Regions from separate parts of the Stenotrophomonas sp. NPDC077659 genome, predicted to be linked through region 3. Evidence: predicted binding sites of a transcription regulator. Region 3 holds the regulator's gene; each other region holds the start of a gene.

Region 1 (6,475 bases), on a different contig from region 3:
TCGAGGAAACCGCCGAGTTCAACGACGCCGTATCGGCGGTCATCGCGTGGATCGAACAGAACGGCGGCTGGGAACGCAACCTGCTGATCGTCACCACCGACCACGACAACAGCATGCCGATGGGCCCGAACGCGCAGCAGGTGGCTTTCGAGCCTGTGCGAAACAACGGCCGCGGGCAGATGCCGGGCATGAGCTTCCGCCCCACCGGTAACCATTCCAATGGGCTTGTACCGCTGTGGGCCAAGGGCAACGGCGCCGAACTGCTGGGCCAGCGCGTGCGTGGTATCGACCCCGGCTACCGCCAGCATGTGCGCTGGAACGACGGCAGCTACATCGACAACACCGATGTGGCCAAGGCCGTGCAGGACGCCCTGCAGCGCTGACCCCGCCACTGCGGAGCCGCCCGGCTGCCTTTCGCGGGAACCCCGCACACGGCAGCCGGGCATCGCCTGGCTCTACGGAAAGCAGCCTCCCTTAGCGTACGAGTGTCACCGCTTGCCCGGCGCGCGAAAACGCTTCGGCCAGCAGCGGCCCCTGCTTGATCGTTTCCACCTCCGCAAACAGCGCCTGCAGCGCCTGCACCGGGCGCGAGGCCGGCGCGGCCACGGCCTGCTGGATGGCGGTGAAGCGATCCGCCAGCACGCGATGGCCTGCATGCGCCCCGGCCCACGCCTGCAACGGCTGACGTACCCCGGCCGCTGCATCCAGCCGCTGCTGGTCGAACAGCTCGATGGCCGCCGCAGAGGTGTCGGCACGTTCAATCCGCGCGTGCTTCAGTTCACGGCTCAGGAACAGGTCGTAGGCCGCGCCACGGCCCACGGCGATGCGCACGTCTTCGCGGTCCAGGTCGGCTACCGCGCGTGCCGCGCTGTCTGCACGCACCAGGTAGGTTCCTTCAATCTCCACATAGGGCGCACTGAAAGCGATGCGGTCGGCACGCGCTGGATCCACCGCCAGGAAGGCCAGATCCCATCCATCTTCGGCAGCGGCCGCCACCACCGATGCCGCAGCGTCGTGGCAGGTGAAGCGCGCCTGCACGCCCAGCCGCTGCGCCAGCGTCGTGGCCAGTTCCACCGAAGGGCCACGTGGCGAACGCGCATCGCCCTGGGCGAGCACCGGATTGCCCAGGTTGATCGCCACGCGCAGGTGACCGTGTGGTGCGAGCGCAGCGCGATGATCGGACAGCGGCATGGGGCACTCCGGAGAACACGGGGAACTCCAGCATGCCACTGGCGGCGTGCGTGCCGCGTGCGCTGCTGCTGTCCGGCGCCTGCAGCAACAATGAGCCCCCGCACAGCCTGTTCCTGGCCGAAGGCATGGTGAAGAACTACGTCTCCACCATCCTCGACAAGCTCGGTGCCCGCGACCGCACCTGCGCGGTGCTCAAAGCCATTATCCTGCGCATCGTCTGAAGCAGCCGAGCGTGGGCTCGGCTCTACAGAGAGCGGAAAGCAGCCGAGCGCGGGCTCGACGCTACCTGGTTGATGCATGCCACCGTTGCAGCCACTCGGCAATGGCCGGGTCCAGCCGCGGGTCGTCCGGCAACCGTATGCCAAAGCCCTCATGCAGCACCTGCCGCACGTCAGCCACATCGCGCAGCGCCCGTTTGTCCGGCGCCTGGCCTGCCCGGTATTGGGTGTAGTTGCCGCTGCCGATGGTGCGGCGCCAGTCCGGCCCGGTCAGGGATGCGCGCAGCTGGCCTGGGAAACTTGAATGCGGGTGCGTGCACACATACCAGTTGCCCACCTCGTTATCGACCGGCGCCGGGGCTTGCAGGTCGAAGCGGTACAGGGCCCGCCAGTCGTCGCCGCTGCGGGCCGCCAGCAGGAAATCACCGTCATCCAGCCGCTGCAGCCGGTAACGCTCATGCGGCGTGGCCTGCGCAGCCGTTTCCCGCAGGCGCAGTGGCACGGTCGGGGTCAGGCTGCCGAAGCCGGTATCCACCAGCCAGTCCTCACCCTCCAGCGCCACCCGGATCAACAGATGCGTGCGTGGGGTCAGTTCGCCTGCACCGGCCGACAACAGCACCCGCGCACTGAGCGCCTGCGCATCGAAGCCCAGCGTCTGCAGCAAGGCCAGGAACGCGCCATTCAGTTCGAAGCAGTAACCGCCGCGCTGCGCCTGCAGAAGCTTGTGCTGCACGCTGTCCAGATCGATCTGCACCGCGTCGCGCAGCAGGCTGGTGATCGTCTCGAACGGCAGCAGGGCGTTGTGCCGCTGCTGCAACAGGGTCAGTCCTTCCAGGGTGGTGGGCGGCGCGGCATCCAGCTGCAGGCGCTGCAGGTAGCGGGGGATATCCAAGGGGGCCATGGCGGTGCGGGGGGGGGGGCAGGGGCGGATGCCCACTGTGCAACCGCAACCGCGGTTGAGGTCAAGCGCTCGCGGCCTGTGTCATCGCCCGGTCGCCTGCGGCCGGTACAAAGGCCGCGACCCCCGGGGCCACCCGGCAGGGTCGAAAACAATCCTAAAGTCCCGCTCATCCAGGCCGATGACGGTGTGTCATTCTGCCTGGAGTCTGTCATGCCGACCGTGGTCCCTCGCCTCCGGTTTCTGCGCACCCAATTGGAGGGCATGCGCTCGCTGTTCCCTGGCCTGCTGCTGTGGCTGCAGCCACACCGGCTCAGCGTAGCCAACAAACTGAAGGCCACCCTGTGGGTCTGCGGCTTGGGGCTGGTGGCCATCGCCGGCGTGTATGCCTGGACCGGGCATACCAGCGCACAGGCCGCCCGCCGCCAGGCCAGTTACCAGCACGGCAGTGATCTGGCAACGGCGCTGGCCACGCGCGTGGCCGAAGCCCGCCGCCTGCAGACACAGTATGCGCGCAGTTTCGACGACGCCGACCGCAGCCAGCTGCTGGCCGCCCAGCAGGAGCTGAAGCACGACCTGCAGGCGCTGCGCGCGATGCCGATGGATGCCGGCCGGCGCAAGGCGCTGCAGGCTCTGGCCGAAGCGGTCGACGGTTTCTCGCAGGGCATCGCCGCCCTGTTCGAGCGCGTGGATGAAATGGGCCGTGGTGATGCTGGCCTGGCTGCGCAACTGCAGCAGGCGGCCGCCGCGCTGCAGGCCAGCGTGGCCGCGTTGCAGCGCCCGGTGCTGGACCTGCATGTGCAGAAGATGCGTCGCCAGGAAGCGATGCTGCTGCTCGATGGCGATTCCACCCATGCTGATCGTGCGAGTGAAGAGAAGCTGCCCTTTGATCTGGCCCTGGCAGGCTTGCCGACCGAGGCGCAGGAGCGCCTGCGCGCCGAGATGGATGCCTACCAGGCCGCGCTGCTGGGCTACACCGCCGCCCGCGTCGGCCTGGATGTGGAAGCCCAGTCCCTGCTGGATACCGCCGCCAGCGTGGCGCCCGCACTGGCCGCCTTCCAGAAGGCCCAAGTGCAGGCGCTGGCCCAGGCGCAGGCACGCCAGCAGGCAGGTGCACGCACCATGAGCGTGCTGTTCGCCGCCACCCTGGTGCTGGTGGCCGGCGTGCTGATCACCAGCCTGGTGCTGGTGCTGCGCGCGGTGCGTCGCCCGATCGAGGACACCCTGCGCTTCGCCAGTGACATCGCTGACGATCGCTTGGACACCACGCTGCGCGTGTACAACGCCAACGATGAAATCGGCAAGCTGGCCCAGCGCCTGGTCGACATGCAGCAGCGCCTGCGCACGCGTATCGAAGACGAACGCGCGGTGGCCCGCGGCAACACCCGCGTGCGCCAGGCGCTGGACAGCGCACAGACCGGGCTGATGGTGATCGATGCGGAGGGGCAGGTGGCCTACGCCAATCCCGCCCTGCTGCAGCTGCTGGACATGTCGGCCGACGCCCTGGTTGGCAGCGACGCGGCGCGCCTGCACCCGGCGATGACCCGCGTGGCCGGCGTGCGCTACCGCGAGGAGCACGAGATCAATCACCTGGGCGTGCGCTACCAGTTGATCGCCAACGCGATCATCGATGAGGACCATTTCCTTGGCGTGGCGGTGGAATGGCGCAGCCGCGCGCTGGAAACCCTGCTGGAAACCGAAGTGGCCGCACTCGTTGACGCGGCCGCGCACGGTGAACTGCAGGGTCGCATCGCGCTGGAGGGCAAGCAGGGCTTCGTGCGTACCCTGTCCACCAGCATCAACCATCTGCTGACCACCTTCGAAACCAATCTGGGCGATCTGCAGACGCTGCTGGCAGCCCTCGCACGCGGCGACCTGAGCGTTCGCATGGAGGGTGACCTGCAGGGCGTGTTCGCGCGCATGCGCGACGATGCAAATGCCACGGTCGGCCAGCTCGGCCGCATCGTCACCCGCATCCAGCAGGCCACCTCGCGGCTGGATGTGGGCGTGGGCGAGATCGTCGCCGGCCACCATGACCTCTCGCAGCGCACCGAACAGCAGGCGGCCAACCTGGAAGAGACCGCCGCGTCGATGCACGAACTGACCGATACCGTCGGCCGCAACGCCGATGCTGCCGGCCGCGCCGATGCACTGGTGCAGGGCGCGGCGGTAGTGGCCGCACGTGGCGGCCAGGCCGTCGGCCAGGTCGTGGCCACCATGCAAGGCATCAGTGAGGCCTCGCGCCGCATCGGTGACATCACCCAGCTGATCGACGGCATTGCCTTCCAGACCAGCATCCTGGCCCTGAATGCCGCCGTGGAAGCGGCGCGTGCGGGTGAACAGGGGCGCAGCTTCGCCGTGGTGGCGTCTGAAGTACGTCTGCTTGCCCAGCGCAGTGCTGAGGCGGCCAAGCAGATCAAAGTGCTGATCGAAGATTCGGTGGCCCGTGTCGGCCAGGGCAATGTGCAGGCCGAACAGGCCGGCACCACCATGGGCGAGATCGTTGGCAGCGTGCAGCAGCTGGCCGCGCTGCTCACCACCATCCGCAGCGCGTCGCAGGAACAACATGCGGGTATTGCGCAGGTGAACCAGACCATCATGCAGATGGAATCGAGCACCCAGCGCAATGCCAGCCTGGTGGAGGAAGCCGGGGCATCGACTGCGCAGATGCAGGCCCAGGTGCAGGCCCTGACCGAGGCCGTATCGGCGTTCCGCCTGCAGCCGCAGCGACACCCGCGCATCGCGGCGTGATGGTGCCCCGGTAGTGCCGGCCGCTGGCCGGCATTCCAACCGCACCCCGGCCAGCGGCCGGCGCTGCCAGGCGGGGTTCAGTACACGTCGCGGCGGTAGCGCCCGTTTTCCAGAAGCGCTTCCACTTCCTCGTCGCCCAGCGCCGCGCGCAGCACCTGGTCCACGCCCTCGGCCATGCCCTGCAGCGAACCACAGACGTGGATCACTGCGCCACGCGCCAGCCACGCCTGCAATTCCGCCGTAGCCGCCTGCAGGCGATGCTGCACATAGCCACCGCCGTCTGCATCACGCGAGAACGCCAGATCGACGCGGGCCAGATGGCCCTCGGTCTGCCACTGCACGATCTCCCCGGCGAACAACTGGTCGTGCGCGCGCTGGCGTTCGCCAAACAACAGCCAATGGCCGTGTTCGTCCTGCTGGGCGGCTTCACGCAGCAGGCTGCGCAGGCCGGCGATGCCGGTGCCGTTGCCGATCAGCACCATCGGCGCGCCGGCCTGTCGATGGAAGCCCGGGTTGCGGTGCACACGCGCGGCGATGCGGGTGCCCAGCGGCGCGTGCAGCGACAGCCAGCCCGAGCCCAGGCCGGGGCGGCCGGCTGCGTCGTGCACCAGGCGCACCACCAGTTCCACTGCACCATCGGCAGCGCATGAGGCGATGGAGTACTCGCGCCCCGGCAGCGGCGGCAGACCGGCCAGCCAACGCGCGGCGTCCTGCACCGGCAGCGCCGCATGTTCGTCGGGTAGTGCGCGTTCGCTGGCCAGTTCCAGCAGCGTCCGTTTCTGGCCATCGATCAGCAGCGGCTGCGCGGGATCAATTCCGTGCGCGCCCAGCACCGCAGCGGTATGCAGTGCGCTGTTGCGCGGTGCGATATGCAGGATGTCGCCGGCCTGCCAGGTCGTGTCGGCCGGCGGCGCCAGCCGGATCTTCCAGATCGCGCCACCCAGGCTGCGCGGGTTCAATGCTTCACGGGCGAGCAACTGCCAGTCGTGCATCAGCGTGGCTGGTGGCAGCACGCTGTCATCGGTGATGATACCGGTCAGCGTACTCAATTCGTGCTGCCACTGGCGCAGTGCCACCACCGAGGCAGCATCCACGTCGATGCGCGGGAACAGCGGCTGCGCCCCGTTGCCGGCCAGCCACGCGTCCACCTGTGTACCGAACGCGCAATAGTGCGGGTACTGGCGATCACCCAATGCCAGTACGCCGTAACGCAGGCCCGACAGATCCACGCGCTGTGCCAGCAGGTGGCGTGCTGCGCGGCGCGCGTTGTCCGGTGGTTCGCCATCGCCGAACGTGCTGAGCACGAACAGGGCCTGCGGGCTGTCCTGCAGCAGCGCGGCGTTCACCCGCGCCAGCGGCAGCACCTGCACCGGGTGGCCGGCGGCCTGCAGCTGCGCCGCCGCGCGCCAGCCCAACT
Region 2 (6,475 bases), on a different contig from region 3:
GCCGTCACCGCGGGTCTGGTCCTGGCCTCGCTGGGCCTGGCCATACACAACGGCCAATGGAGCCCATGGCTGGCGGTCTCGCTGCCCACCCTGCTGGTGGTCGCACTGCAGATCCATGGCCTGCCCGGTACCCGCATCAGCCGCTGTACGGTAGCCCTGGCCTGGATGGTGCTGTCGGCCACGCTGATCCACCAGACGCACGGGAAGCTGGAAACCCACTTCACCGTCATCGTGCTGATTGCCCTGCTGCTGTACTACCGCGACTGGCTGCCGATCATGGTCGCCGCCACCGCGATTGCTGCGCACCACGCGCTGTTCTACGCGCTGCAGGTGCGCGGCCTGCCCTATCCGGTATTCGCCAGCGGCAGTGGACTGGGCGTGCTGGCCCTGCACGCACTGTACGTGGTGGTCGAGGCCGGCCTGCTGTCGGTGATGGCGGTGCAGATGCGTCGGCAGCTGCTGCTGCTCGGCCATGATCCCCAGCAACTTGCCCAGCTGGCGCGCGGGCTGGCCGAAGACCGGCCGCTGCCTGACAGCCTGCAATCAGCACGGTTCCCGCGCGATTCGCTGGCCGCCGCACTGGTGCTGACCGGCAACCAGCTGCGGCAGCGGCGTGCCCGTGAACATGCCGCCGACGGCGAGTCACTGCGCATCCGCACGGCGCTGGACGTTGTCACCACCCACGTCATGATTGCCGACCGCGAGCGCAACATCGTCTTCGTCAACCGGCCCCTGCAACGCATGCTGGCCGCTGCCGAAGCCGACCTGCGCCGCGACCTGCCGCAGTTCGATGCCACCGACCTGCTCGGGCGCAGCATCGACATCTTCCACCGCAACCCGGCCCATCAGGCCGCGCTGCTCGACGGCCTGACCAGCACCTACCGCGCACAGATCCGCGTCGGCGGCCGCCGCATGCGCCTGATCGTCAACCCGATCATCGACGATGCCGGGCACCGCCACGGCTTCGTCGTGGAATGGGCCGACCGCACCGTTGAACTGCAGGTGGAGGAAGAGCTTGGCCAGATTGTCGAAGCGGCATCGCTCGGCGACTTCAGCGGCCGCGTCGGCACCGCCGGCAAGGAAGGGTTCTTCCTGCAGCTGGCCGAACGCCTCAACGGCCTGCTCGATGCCAATGCGTACAGCATCGAACAGATCTCGCACCTGCTCGCGGCGTTGTCACGCGGCGACCTGACCGTGCGCATGCACGGTGAATTCCACGGGCTCTACGCGCGCATCCGTGACGACGCCAACACTACCGTGGCCCAGCTCACCGCCATCGTCGGCAGCATCCAGTCTGCGTCGGCCACGCTCACCGGCAGTGCCGGCGACCTCTCGCGCGGCAACGGACACCTTGCTGACCGCACCGAACAGCAGGCCGCCAACCTGGAGGAAACGGCGGCCACGATGGAAGAACTGACCGCCACCGTGCGCCAGAACGCCGAGCATGCGCACCAGGCCAACCAACTGGCCAGCGGTGCGGCTGATGTGGCCGGCCAGGGGGGTGCCGTAGTGGGCCAGGTCGTCAGCACCATGTCAGCCATCCAGGCGTCCTCGAAGAGGATCGCCGAGATCATCGCAGTCATCGACGGCATTGCCTTCCAGACCAACATCCTCGCCCTGAATGCGGCCGTGGAAGCCGCCCGTGCCGGCGAGCAGGGTCGCGGCTTTGCCGTGGTCGCCAGCGAGGTGCGCACACTGGCGCAAAGATCGGCGGCGGCCGCCAGGGAAATCAGGGACCTGATCGATGATTCGGTCGGCAAGGTCGCCGAAGGCTCCAGCCTGGTGCAGCAGGCCGGCAGCACCATGGGGCAGATCGTGCAGGCGGTGCAGCAGGTCAACCAGATCATGGGCGAAATCTCCGCTGCATCGCAGGAACAGAGCGCCGGCATCGAGCAGGTCAACCACAGCATCGCGCAGATGGATGCCACCACACGCCAGAACGCCGCCCTGGTGGAGGCATCCACCCATGCCACGCACGGCATGGCCGAACAGGCCGGCCTGCTGGCCGAGGCCGTCGCACGCTTCCAGATGAACGAACGCGATCCCGACCCGGCAGACAGCGTCGAACATGCTCGACTGAAGCGCTCGCCGTCGAGCAGGCTCGACGCTACGCCCCTTATAGAACGTGATGTATTTCACACTTAATAATCGGCGGTCACGGCCGATACCCCTTTCAAGCCACGCGCCAACGGGCGCCGGCCCCCGCCCCTGAACCAAGATTCCATGTCCGACGGCCACGACAACGACCTGCACGACGCACACGCGGCCGACGCCGCTGACGAACGCTTCCTGGTGCGCAACCCGCGCCAGCTGCGGCAGCTGCTGCGTTCGCTCATCGACCAGCGCTCGTTGATCAACGCCCATGTCGACGGTCGCGACCGCTCCTTCCCCACTGCCCTGCTCGAGCTGGACGACGACGACGACGTCCTGCTGTTGGATGGCAGCCCGCAGGAAGCGTCAAACCGCGCCGCCGAACAGGCCGACCACCTGCTGTGCTTTGCCCAGCTTGAACGGGTGCTGGTGCGCTTCCGCCTGCAAGGCCTGCGGCGGGTGGACAACGATGGCCACGTAGCCTTCCGCGCGCCCCTGCCCGAAGAACTGGTGCACCTGCAGCGCCGCGAACTGTACCGCCTGGAGACCCCCATCACCGATTCACCGCAACTGGCGCTGCCGGCCGGGGAAGCCGGTGCGGAGGCCCTGTCCATGCGCGTGGTCGACATCAGCGGCGGCGGCCTGGCGGTGACCGTCGCCAGCGATTGTGCGGTCTTCAGCCTGCAGAAGCGCTACAGCGCCACGCTGTCGATGCCCGACGGCCCGGATCTGCAGATCAGCCTGGTGGTGTGCAACATGCTGCCCCAGCGACAACCCAACGGGATCGAGGTCAAGCGGATCGGCATGCGCTTTGACGATCTGCCGCGCGGTGGCGACAGCGCCATCCAGCGTTACATCTTCCGCATCGACCGCCAACGCAAGGCGCGCCAGAACGGCGAGATGTAACGCCACCCGACCGGTAGTGCCGGGCGCTGGCCGGCAACGCTGGAAACAAAGCGGGTCCACCATTGCCGGCCAGCGGCCGGCACTACCCATCCGGGGCCGAAGCAGATCCACGCCATGCGTGGACGCCCAGTGCCCCGGTAGATCCACGCCATGCGTGGATGCCCAGTGCCCCGGTAGATCCACGCCATGCGTGGATGCCCAGTGCCCCCGGTAGATCCACGCCATGCGTGGATGACGCCCCACTAAAGTCCCCCCGCACGGGGCCGATATCGAGCCTGACACCGGCACTTCCGGCAGACCAGGACCCTCGATGAACGACAAGACCAGCTCCGCCGCCAGCGCAGATGGCGAATTCCTCAGCTTCACCCTCGGTGCCGAGCACTATGGCGTGGACATCCTCAAGGTGCAGGAAATCCGCGGTTACGATGCCGTCACCCGCGTCCCCGACGCGCCGGATTACATCAAGGGCGTCATCAACCTGCGCGGCACCATTGTTCCGGTCATCGATCTGCGCCTGAAGCTGCGCCTGGAAAACGCGCGCTACGACGCCTTTACCGTGATGATCGTACTGAACGTGGACGACCGCGTCGTCGGCATCGTCGTGGACAGCGTCTCGGACGTGATCCCGCTGTCGGCCGAACAGATCCGCCCCACCCCTGAATTCGGCGCCGCCGTCGATACCCGCTTCATCTCCGGCATCGGCACCCACGACGACCGCATGCTGATCCTGCTGGACATCGAAACCCTGCTGGACAGCGCCGACATGGGCCAGGCCAGCGTGGTCGAAGACGCCGCCGCCTGAGCAAACGGACTCCGCTCACGTTTTTTTTACAGAGCCCTTCAGTTCCCTGCGGCGCAGCCGATAGGGGGACAGGAGCCCGGTCGCGAAGGAGCGCGCCACGCCGGATCGCCCTTCCCAATCCCCGGAGAATCACCCAGATGAAGTCCCTGCTTGCGTTCGTTTCGGTCGCCGTCCTGGCCACCACCGCCTCCTCCGCCTTCGCCCAGTCGGCCGACATGATCCCGCCGGAACTGGCCCCGCGTTCGGTCGGCAAGGACGGCATGGTCTGTGGCAAGGTCGAAAAGGCCCGCTACGCGGAAGGTTCCGAAGGCCAGCCGACCTTCCTGTACATGGGCGGCGCCTTCCCCCGCCACACCTTCTCGGCACGCATCGCCGGCGAAAACCGCGGCAAGTTCAACTTCCCGCTGGAAACCCTGGAAGGCAAGACCGTGTGCGTGATCGGCAAGATCCAGCGCGATGCCTCGCGCGCCGAAATCGAAGTCAGCTCGCCGGCAGGCCTGAAGCTGGCCAACATCAAGTAATCCGCTGTCCATCACCACGCCGGCCACGCGCCGGCGTGGTCTGCTGCAACCGGGCCAGACGCCCGGGCGCGTCTGCCCTAGGAGATCGCAACGCCCATGCCGTGGATCAACAACCTCAAACTGATGCCGAAACTGATGGTGACCTTCGGTGTCATCCTGCTGGTGATGCTGCTGCAGGGCATCGTCGCCTATCGCGGGCTGCACTCACTGAACAATGTGACCACCGAACTGGCGGGCTCCCGGATGGAAAGCATCCGCATGGCCGGCGAAATGCGCGGCATGGTCGGCGAGTACCGCAGCGCGTCCTATCAGCAGTTGATCCGCGCCAGTGATGACGTCAAGGCCGACGCACGCAACCGTGCCAAGGAAATCCGCACGCGGATGGACAAGGCCATCGTCGAGTACCCCACGCTGATCGACAACGCCCAGCAGAAGAAACTGTTCGATGCGTTCGCTGCCGACTGGAAGGCCGCGCTGGCCTCCTATGACAGCGTCACCGAAATGCTGGAGCTGGACCTGCAGGACGATGCCATCGACACCTTCGTCGGCGAGACCCGCACCAAGCACGGGAAGGCCACTGATGCGCTGGCATCGCTGATCGCCGAAGACAACCGCCTGGCCCGCGCATCGCGCGACGAGGCATCCTCCACCTACGCCGCCTCGTCCACGCTGATGGTGATCGCCCTGCTCGGCGGCGCCGCACTGGGCCTGGTGCTGGTGTGGCTGTTCGCCCGCGCCCTGGTCGGCAGCGTGCGTGGCGCCGTCTCGGTCGCCAACGATGTCGCCGGCGGCAAACTGGACGGCCATATCGATGTCAGCCGCCAGGATGAAGTGGGCGAACTGATGCAGGCCATGCAGCGCATGCAGCGCGACCTGCGCGAGCGTATCGAGACCGATGCCGCCGTCGCCCGCGAAAACCTGCGTATCCGTACCGCGCTCGATTACAGCTCGACCGGCGTGTACCTGACCGACCACAACAACACCATCGTCTACAGCAACCGCGCGCTGCAGCAGACGCTGGCCCACTACCAGGACGACGTGCGCCGCGACCTGCCGGACTTCGACGCGCATGCGTCGCTGGTCGGCAAGCCGGCGACCGTGCTGGAACACCGTGGCGAGATGGATGCCAGCCTGGTGGCCAATCTCAAGGCCCACGGCGTGGCCCGCCGCCCGATGCAGTACGGCGATGCGCAGTTCGCCCAGGTGGCATCGACCATCCGCAACGAGGCCGGTGACACCGTCGGCTACGTGGTGGAGTGGCGCGACCGCACCCAGGAAGCCGAGGTCGAGGCTGAAGTGGCACGCGTCATCGCCCAGGCCGCCGCAGGCGATCTGGCCGGCCGCATCGATGCCAGCGGCAAGGAAGGCTTCTTCCTGCAGTTGGCCCAGCAGATCAACGGCCTGCTGGACGCCAACGCCAGCAGCATCGAACAGACCTCCGGCCTGCTGGCCGCCCTGTCGCAGGGTGATCTGACCGTGCGCATGCACGGCGACTACCAGGGTGTGTTCGCCCGCATACGTGACGATGCCAACTCGACCACCGCGCAGCTGAGCGAAATCGTCACCCGCATCAAGCAGTCCAGCCGCGCGATCAGCTCGGCCGCAGGCGAGATCGCTTCGGGCAACAGCGACCTGTCGCGCCGCACCGAGCAGCAGGCAGCCAACCTGGAAGAAACCGCCGCCTCGATGGAGGAGCTGACGTCGACTGTCCGCCAGAACGCCGAACACGCCCGCCAGGCCAACCAGCTGGCCATCGGCGCACACAGTGTCGCTTCGCAGGGGGGCGAGGTGGTCGGCCAGGTGGTCACCACCATGTCCGCCATCGAAGCCTCGTCGAAGAAGATCTCCGAGATCATCTCGGTCATCGACGGCATCGCGTTCCAGACCAACATCCTGGCGCTGAACGCTGCCGTGGAAGCCGCCCGTGCCGGTGAACAGGGCCGCGGTTTCGCCGTGGTCGCCAGCGAAGTGCGCACCCTCGCCCAGCGATCGGCCGCAGCAGCCAAGGAGATCAAGAGCCTGATCGACGATTCGGTCAGCAAGGTCAACGACGGCTCGGCGCTGGTGCACAAGGCAGGCGCAACCATGGGCGAGATCGTCGCCTCGGTGCAGCGCGTGACCGACATCATGGCCGAAATCTCGGCGGCCTCGCAGG
Region 3 (6,475 bases):
CTCGAGCCCTTCCAGGGCGGTGATGCTGTTGGCGTCGTAGTTGCCGTTGTTTGCCGGGGTGTTCTGTTCGTCGGTCATTGCGCTTGCCGTAGGCTCCGCAGATCGGTCACCGCACGAGGCGATGCGCCGGGTAAGAAGGGGTGCAACCTGAATTATACCAGCCGGGCCTTGCTGGCCCTGATGTAGCCACTATGGCACAGCCATGATCTGTGCATGTTCCACGTGGAACCGGGCGATGTCGGTGAGGTCCACCAACGCCGCCGGGGTTTCAGTCGCCGTAACGAAGATCTGCGCCGGACCGGCCAGGAGCCGCTCCAGAACTCGGGCCTGATGAGTGCGGTCCAGTTCCGATGCCAGGTCGTCCAGCGCGATGACCGGCCACTGACCGCGCTGTTCAGCGTAGTCCTCGGCCTGCGCCAGCAGGCAGGCGAGGGCGGTCAGCTTGGCCTGGCCTCGGGAAAGGGCATCCCGGCCGGGGATGCTGTGGAAAACCACACTCCAATCGGCCCGGTGCGGGCCTACCGAGGTGTAGCCAGCCTGGCGGTCGCGTTCGCGGGCCAGCAGCAGGGCATCAGCGAGCGGAAGTTCGTGTCGCCGCCACCCGGGGCTGAGATCCAGGCCCTGGATACCCAGCTGCGGTGCCAGGTCCGCTGCCAGGGCGATGGCCCGTTCCTGCAGCCGTTCAAGGTAGTGCTGCCGGCGGCTGGTCAGCGGCTCGCCGGCCTCGGCCAGCTCGTGGTCCCAGGTATCCAGCATCCGCGAGGTCCCTCCCTGTTTCAACAGCGCATTGCGTTGCTTGAGGGCTCGGGAATACCGGCGCCACAGAGAAAAAAAGTCTGGTTCCACGTGGAACAGGCCCCAATCGAGGAAACGACGGCGCGGCTCGCCCCCACCGCTGACGAGGGCATGGCTGCCCGGTTCAAATGTCACCACCGCCAACGCCGCACAGAGATTGCCAAGCTGGGCAACGTCTTCGCCATCCAGACGACCCTTCCAGTCCTGCCCGCTATGGCGAAGGCCCGCCTTGCGACGATGCGGAGGATGATCGGCGCGCTGTTCCTCCCATTCCACAAAGATTTCCAACGCTTCCTGGCCCTGGCGGACCAGGCCATCGCGCACCCGACCACGGAAACTACGGCCATAGGCCATCAGGTGCAGCGCCTCGAGCACGCTGGTCTTGCCTGCGCCATTGTCACCGGTCAGCAGGTTCAATCCCGGCTGGGGCGACAGTTCCACGGCACTGAAGCGGCGCAGTTGGTTCAAGGCAAGGCGGCGGATCAGCATGGGACGCAGGGGACCATCCGCGCAGGGCGGTAGCAAGGCAGGGAATCCATCAGCTTACTGCATCGGTCAAGACCACCGCCGGTGGCGCCGTTGTGCCGGCCAGTGCGGTAGGACGATCCATTGACAGGCAGTTCCGCATGGAAAGTGCAGCCATCTTGTCACCCCGGCAGTCAGTCCTGGGGCGCATGAATTCGTTCAATTCTGCGTACCTCAGCAGGGCCCTCGCCCGCAGAATTCAACGAATCCGCGGCACTGCCGACCGCGCCCGCCACGCCGCTGACTCCCATCAGTTTCCCTCCGCTGCGGTTTCCTTGAAATCTGCCAGGCCGGGCAGCGGAGCGTTCCACAGATTTGAAGGAATTCATGTCGCTCGTTCCACGCTATCCACAGCGGGTCTGTATGACTTATGCACAAGGGAGGGGCAATCTGTGGATAAAAAACGCCCTTTCAGCAGCCCGGAAAATTATCCACAGCTTCCCCCCCAGCCCCAAGGGCCTCTATACAGGGGGTTTCATGCCTATAAACCGTATTTAAATCAATAAGATAACCATGTTTTCCACGAATTCTGGCCCTACCATCACCACCAAGCTTTTGATTTATACCCAGATTTAAAAGCTAGGGCGGGGCGCATATACCAGAAATCAGGGCTGTGGATAGCAGCGTCAGCAGGACCCAGGTCCCGTTGATGAGAGGATTGGCGAATCGGCGAAGCCACCCACCGGGCTGGAGCAGACGACGCTTCCCCCCCCGACCGACCGGACAACCTGGAACATTCCCACAGAAATAGCATCACCCGCATCAATGCTCCACGTGGAACAAAAAAAAACGCCCGGATAAGCCGGGCGTCTTCGTGTTTCACGTGGAACAGCGCAAACGTCAGAGACGCAGCGGCATGACCACGTGGCGCGACTTCTCGCTGCTGGACTCACGCACCAGCGCCGAGGAGTTGGAGTCGCGCAGCTGGATGATCACTTCCTCGTCGCGCAGGGCGGAGAGGGCATCCAGCAGGTAGTTCACGTTGAAGCCGATGGCGAGATCGCTGACCGTGGTGTCGGCTTCGATCTCTTCCTGGGCTTCTTCCTGCTCCGGGTTGTGCGCGCTGATCTTCAGGTTGCCCGGAGAGACTTCCACGCGGATACCGCGGTACTTCTCGTTGGACAGGATCGCGGCGCGCTGCAGCGAGGCACGCAGTGCTTCGCGATCAACCTTCACTTCGCGGTCGGCGCCAATCGGGATCACCGCCTCGTAGTCCGGGAAACGGCCGTCGATCAGCTTCGAGGTGAAGGTGACATCGTCGCGCTTGACGCGGACGTGGCTGCGGCCGACTTCCAGCTCGATCTCGCGATCGCCGCTTTCCAGCAGGCGCTGCAGTTCGGTCACGCCCTTGCGCGGCACGATGATCTGGCGCTTGGAACCGCTGGGCTTGGCCAGGTCGGTTTCACAAAGGGCCAGGCGGTGGCCGTCGGTGGCGACGGTACGCAGGGCATCACCGCGCAGATCGAACAGCAGACCGTTGAGGTAGTAGCGCACGTCCTGCTGGGCCATCGCGAAAGCGGTGCGTTCGATCAGCTCCTTCAAGGTCGCTTCGCCGATGGCTACGCGCTCGGTGGCCTCCACTTCGTCCACCGACGGGAAGTCGTTGGACGGCAGCGTTGCAAGGGTGAAGCGGCTGCGACCTGCCTGCACGGTGATCTTGTCACCGGTCTGCGAGACGGTAATCCGGCTGCCGTCGGGCAGGGCGCGGATGATCTCGAACAGCTTGCGGGCGGGAATGGTGGTTTCGCCGTCCTGGGCGTCTTCAACCGCGATCCGCGACACCATCTCCACTTCCAGGTCGGTACCGGTCAGCGACAGCTGGCCGTTCTGCACCTGGACCAGGAAATTGGCCAGAACCGGAAGGGTCTGGCGGCGTTCGACCACGTTGACGACCTGTGCCAACGGCTTGAGAAAGGCTTCGCGCTGCAGTGTGAAACGCATGTGGTTCCGTGCCCCTATGCTTTAAAAAATGTGGAATAAATCAAAAGCTTGGTGGTGCTGGTAGAGACAGAATCGCTGGAAAACAATGCTAAGTATTTGTAATGTAAAGAGTTTTCAGCCTCGAAACCCTCTGCATTACTGTCCGTCAGGGGGTGGGGAAAGCTGTGGATAAATTCGACGCGTTTGCCGACGCCAATTTTATCCACAACTCATCCCGCGCTTGCTACCGGATTCTGCACCGTTTTGTGCGATGACGCCTCATCAGCGTCCGTGCATCATTCGCTCAGCTTCCGGATCAGCTTGTCCCAGTCCTCGCGGAGCTTGCCGTCGGTCTCCATCAGGGTGCGGATCTGGCGGCAGGCATGCAGCACCGTGGTGTGATCGCGACCGGCAAAGGCATCGCCGATCTCAGGCAGGCTGTGCTCGGTCAGTTCCTTGGTCAGGGCCATGGCGACCTGGCGTGGGCGGGCCAGCGAGCGGGTCCGGCGCTTGGACAGCAGATCCTTGATCTGCAGCCCGTAATAGTCGGCAACGGTTTTCTGGATGTTGGGAATGCTGATCGCCTGCTGCTGGACGCCGACCTGGGCCTGGCCAACATCGACGTCATCCTCGGCCTGAACCCCACCTTCACCCTGGCCGACCTGGTGGCCGGCCGCTGCAGCCTGGAAGACGTGATCATCGAGGGCCCCAACGGCGTGCTGGTGGTCCCGGCCGCCTCCGGCCGCCGGCACATGGCCGAACTGGCCCCGGCCGAGCATGTCGGCCTGGTCAACGTGTTCTCCGAACTGGAACGCGAGCTGGACATCATGGTGGTGGATACCGCTGCCGGCATCACCGATGGCGTGCTGACCTTCTGCCAAGCCGCACAGGACACGGTGGTGGTGGTCTGCGATGAACCGGCCTCGATCACCGACGCCTATGCGCTGATCAAGGTACTGTCGCGCGAACGCGGCGTGGACCGCATCCAGGTGGTGGCCAACATGGTGCGCGACCCCAACGAGGGCCGCGTACTGTATGAAAAGCTGAGCCGGGTCTGCGAGAAATTCCTCGCCGATGTCTCGCTGAACTACCTCGGCTGCGTGCCGCAGGACGACTGGCTGCGCCTGTCGGTGCAGCGCCAGCAGCCGGTGGTCAAAGCCTACCCGTCCAGCCCGGCCGCGCTGGCGATCACCGAGATCGCCCGCCGCACCGCCCGCTGGCAGGCGCCCACCGAACCGCGCGGCGGCGTCGAATTCTTCCTCGAACGCATCCTCAAGCAGCGTGGGGTGACCGCATGAAAGGCGCAGCCCAGTACAAGGAAGTCCAGCGCTCGACCGCGACCGACGTCATCACCCAGCACTCGGACCTGGTGCGGCGCATCGCCCACCACCTGGCCGCGCGCCTGCCGGCCAGCGTGGAGGTGGACGACCTGATCCAGGCCGGCATGATGGGCCTGATCGAAGCCTCGCGCAGCTACGACGCCGACCAGGGGGCCTCGTTCGAGACCTACGCTTCGATCCGCATCCGTGGCTCGATGATCGATGAGATCCGGCGTGGCGACTGGGTACCGCGCTCGGTGCACCGCCGGGCCCGCGATGCTGCGGCCACCATCCGTCGCCTGGAGCAGAGCAGCGGACGGGCCGCCAGCGCCACCGAAGTGGCTGCGGCCATGGACATGCCCCTGCCCGAATACCTGCGCCTGATGGAGGACGCCTCGCGCGGGCAGGTGCTGAGCCTGGAATCACGCATCGAGGACCAGGGCGAGCTGGACACCGTGGCCCAGGGTGGCCCAACCCCGCAGCAGGTGCTGGAACGTGGCGAATTCGGCCGCGAGCTGGGCAAGGCCATCGGCCTGCTGCCCGAGCGCGAACAGCTGGTGCTTTCGCTCTATTACGAGCAGGAGCTGAACCTGAAGGAGATCGGCGCGGTGCTCGGCGTGAGCGAATCGCGGGTCTGCCAGATCCACGGCCAGGCCGTGCTGCGCCTGCGCGGCCGCCTGAAAACCTTCGAGGCCGCCGACGCGGGCCTTGAAGAATGACATGAACGAGTCGGCTGCCCCCGGCCCCTCGGAATGAACACCAAAGGAACTCTGCTTTGAACAAGAACATGCGCATCCTGATCGTTGACGACTTCTCGACCATGCGTCGCATCGTCAAGAACCTGCTGGGCGATCTGGGCTTCACCAATACCGCCGAAGCCGAGGACGGGCATGCCGCGCTGTCGATGCTGCAGAGCCAGCCGTTCGATTTCGTCGTCACTGACTGGAACATGCCAGTGATGACCGGCATCGAGCTGCTCAAGGCCATCCGTTCCGATGCCAAGCTGAAGACCCTGCCGGTGCTGATGGTGACCGCCGAAGCCAAGCGCGAGCAGATCATCGAAGCGGCCCAGAGCGGCGTCAACGGCTACATCATCAAGCCGTTCACCGCCCAGACCCTGGAAGAAAAGCTGGGCAAGATCTTCGAACGCCTGGCGGCCAGCGCCTGATGGATACCCCGGCCGACAGAAGCGCCCTCGCCCTGCGCCTGCAGGAAGCCCTGGATGCCCTGGAGTCAGGCGACGAGACCGCCTGGCGCCAGCGCATCGACAGCCTGGTGGCCGCGCGCACCCAGCCGATGATGAGCGGCCTTTCGCGGCTGGCGCGCGAGCTGGGCCAGGCGCTCGGCGAGCTGCCCACCGTGCCCGACGAGGCCGGCGAGCTGGACGATGCCTGCGCGCGCCTGGACCACGTGGTGGCAATGACCGAACAGGCCACCCACCGTACCCTGGACCTGGCCGAGGAATGCCGGGCCCTGACCGAACAGCTGCGCGCCGATGGCCTGCGGCCGGGCCAGGACGTGCAGCTGGAGCGCATCCGCCACAACCTGACCGAGATCGCGCTGACCCAGAGCTATCAGGACCTGACGGGCCAGATCATCCGTCGCGTGGTCGGCATCGTCCGCCGCGTGCACGAAGGCTTCGGCGCACTTGGGCTGCCGCCGGAACAGCATCGCACCGACCCGGAACTGGCCGGGCCGGCACTGAAGGGGCTGGACCGCCACGCGGTCTCGCAGAACGACGCCGACGACCTCCTGTCGGATCTGGGGCTGTAAGCATGAGCGCTGTTGCCGACGACATCACTGCCGATTTCATCATCGAGGCCCAGGAAATCCTGGATCGCCTGGGCGAACAGCTGGTGTCGCTGGAACAGGCACCGCAGGACAATGACCAGCTCAACGCGGTCTTCCGTGGTTAC

What was found. The regulator FliA, encoded in region 3, starts transcription of late flagellar genes. The targets are predictions, from matches to a motif close to TAAAGTTTNNCNNNCNNNGGCCGATAA.
Region 1: a site for FliA is predicted at 2,466-2,492, ahead of ACQKDV_RS14055 (methyl-accepting chemotaxis protein). Genes of this name have one in related genera too.
Region 2: a site for FliA is predicted at 3,241-3,267, ahead of ACQKDV_RS16860 (chemotaxis protein CheW). Genes of this name have one in related genera too.

What each region holds. Positions count from the first base shown of each region.
Region 1 covers NZ_JBNNHG010000105.1:1,455-7,929, reverse strand. Annotated here, with positions in the region: gene ACQKDV_RS14075 (alkaline phosphatase) at 1-383, shown strand, start outside; gene ACQKDV_RS14070 (transporter substrate-binding domain-containing protein) at 475-1,191, opposite strand; partial or broken gene ACQKDV_RS14065 (DNA-binding response regulator) at 1,257-1,412, shown strand; gene ACQKDV_RS14060 (arylamine N-acetyltransferase family protein) at 1,474-2,310, opposite strand; gene ACQKDV_RS14055 (methyl-accepting chemotaxis protein) at 2,521-5,058, shown strand; gene ACQKDV_RS14050 (PepSY domain-containing protein) at 5,136-6,475, opposite strand, start outside.
Region 2 covers NZ_JBNNHG010000161.1:857-7,331, reverse strand. Annotated here, with positions in the region: gene ACQKDV_RS16870 (methyl-accepting chemotaxis protein) at 1-2,145, shown strand, start outside; gene ACQKDV_RS16865 (flagellar brake protein) at 2,224-2,997, shown strand; gene ACQKDV_RS16860 (chemotaxis protein CheW) at 3,308-3,799, shown strand; gene ACQKDV_RS16855 (hypothetical protein) at 3,937-4,320, shown strand; gene ACQKDV_RS16850 (methyl-accepting chemotaxis protein) at 4,417-6,475, shown strand, end outside.
Region 3 covers NZ_JBNNHG010000001.1:89,470-95,944, forward strand. Annotated here, with positions in the region: gene gyrB (DNA topoisomerase (ATP-hydrolyzing) subunit B) at 1-78, opposite strand, end outside; gene recF (DNA replication/repair protein RecF) at 190-1,284, opposite strand; gene dnaN (DNA polymerase III subunit beta) at 2,161-3,261, opposite strand; partial or broken gene ACQKDV_RS00365 (helix-turn-helix domain-containing protein) at 3,537-3,833, opposite strand; partial or broken gene ACQKDV_RS00370 (MinD/ParA family ATP-binding protein) at 3,825-4,538, shown strand; gene ACQKDV_RS00375 (RNA polymerase sigma factor FliA) at 4,535-5,278, shown strand; gene cheY (chemotaxis response regulator CheY) at 5,335-5,727, shown strand; gene ACQKDV_RS00385 (protein phosphatase CheZ) at 5,727-6,332, shown strand; gene ACQKDV_RS00390 (chemotaxis protein CheA) at 6,335-6,475, shown strand, end outside.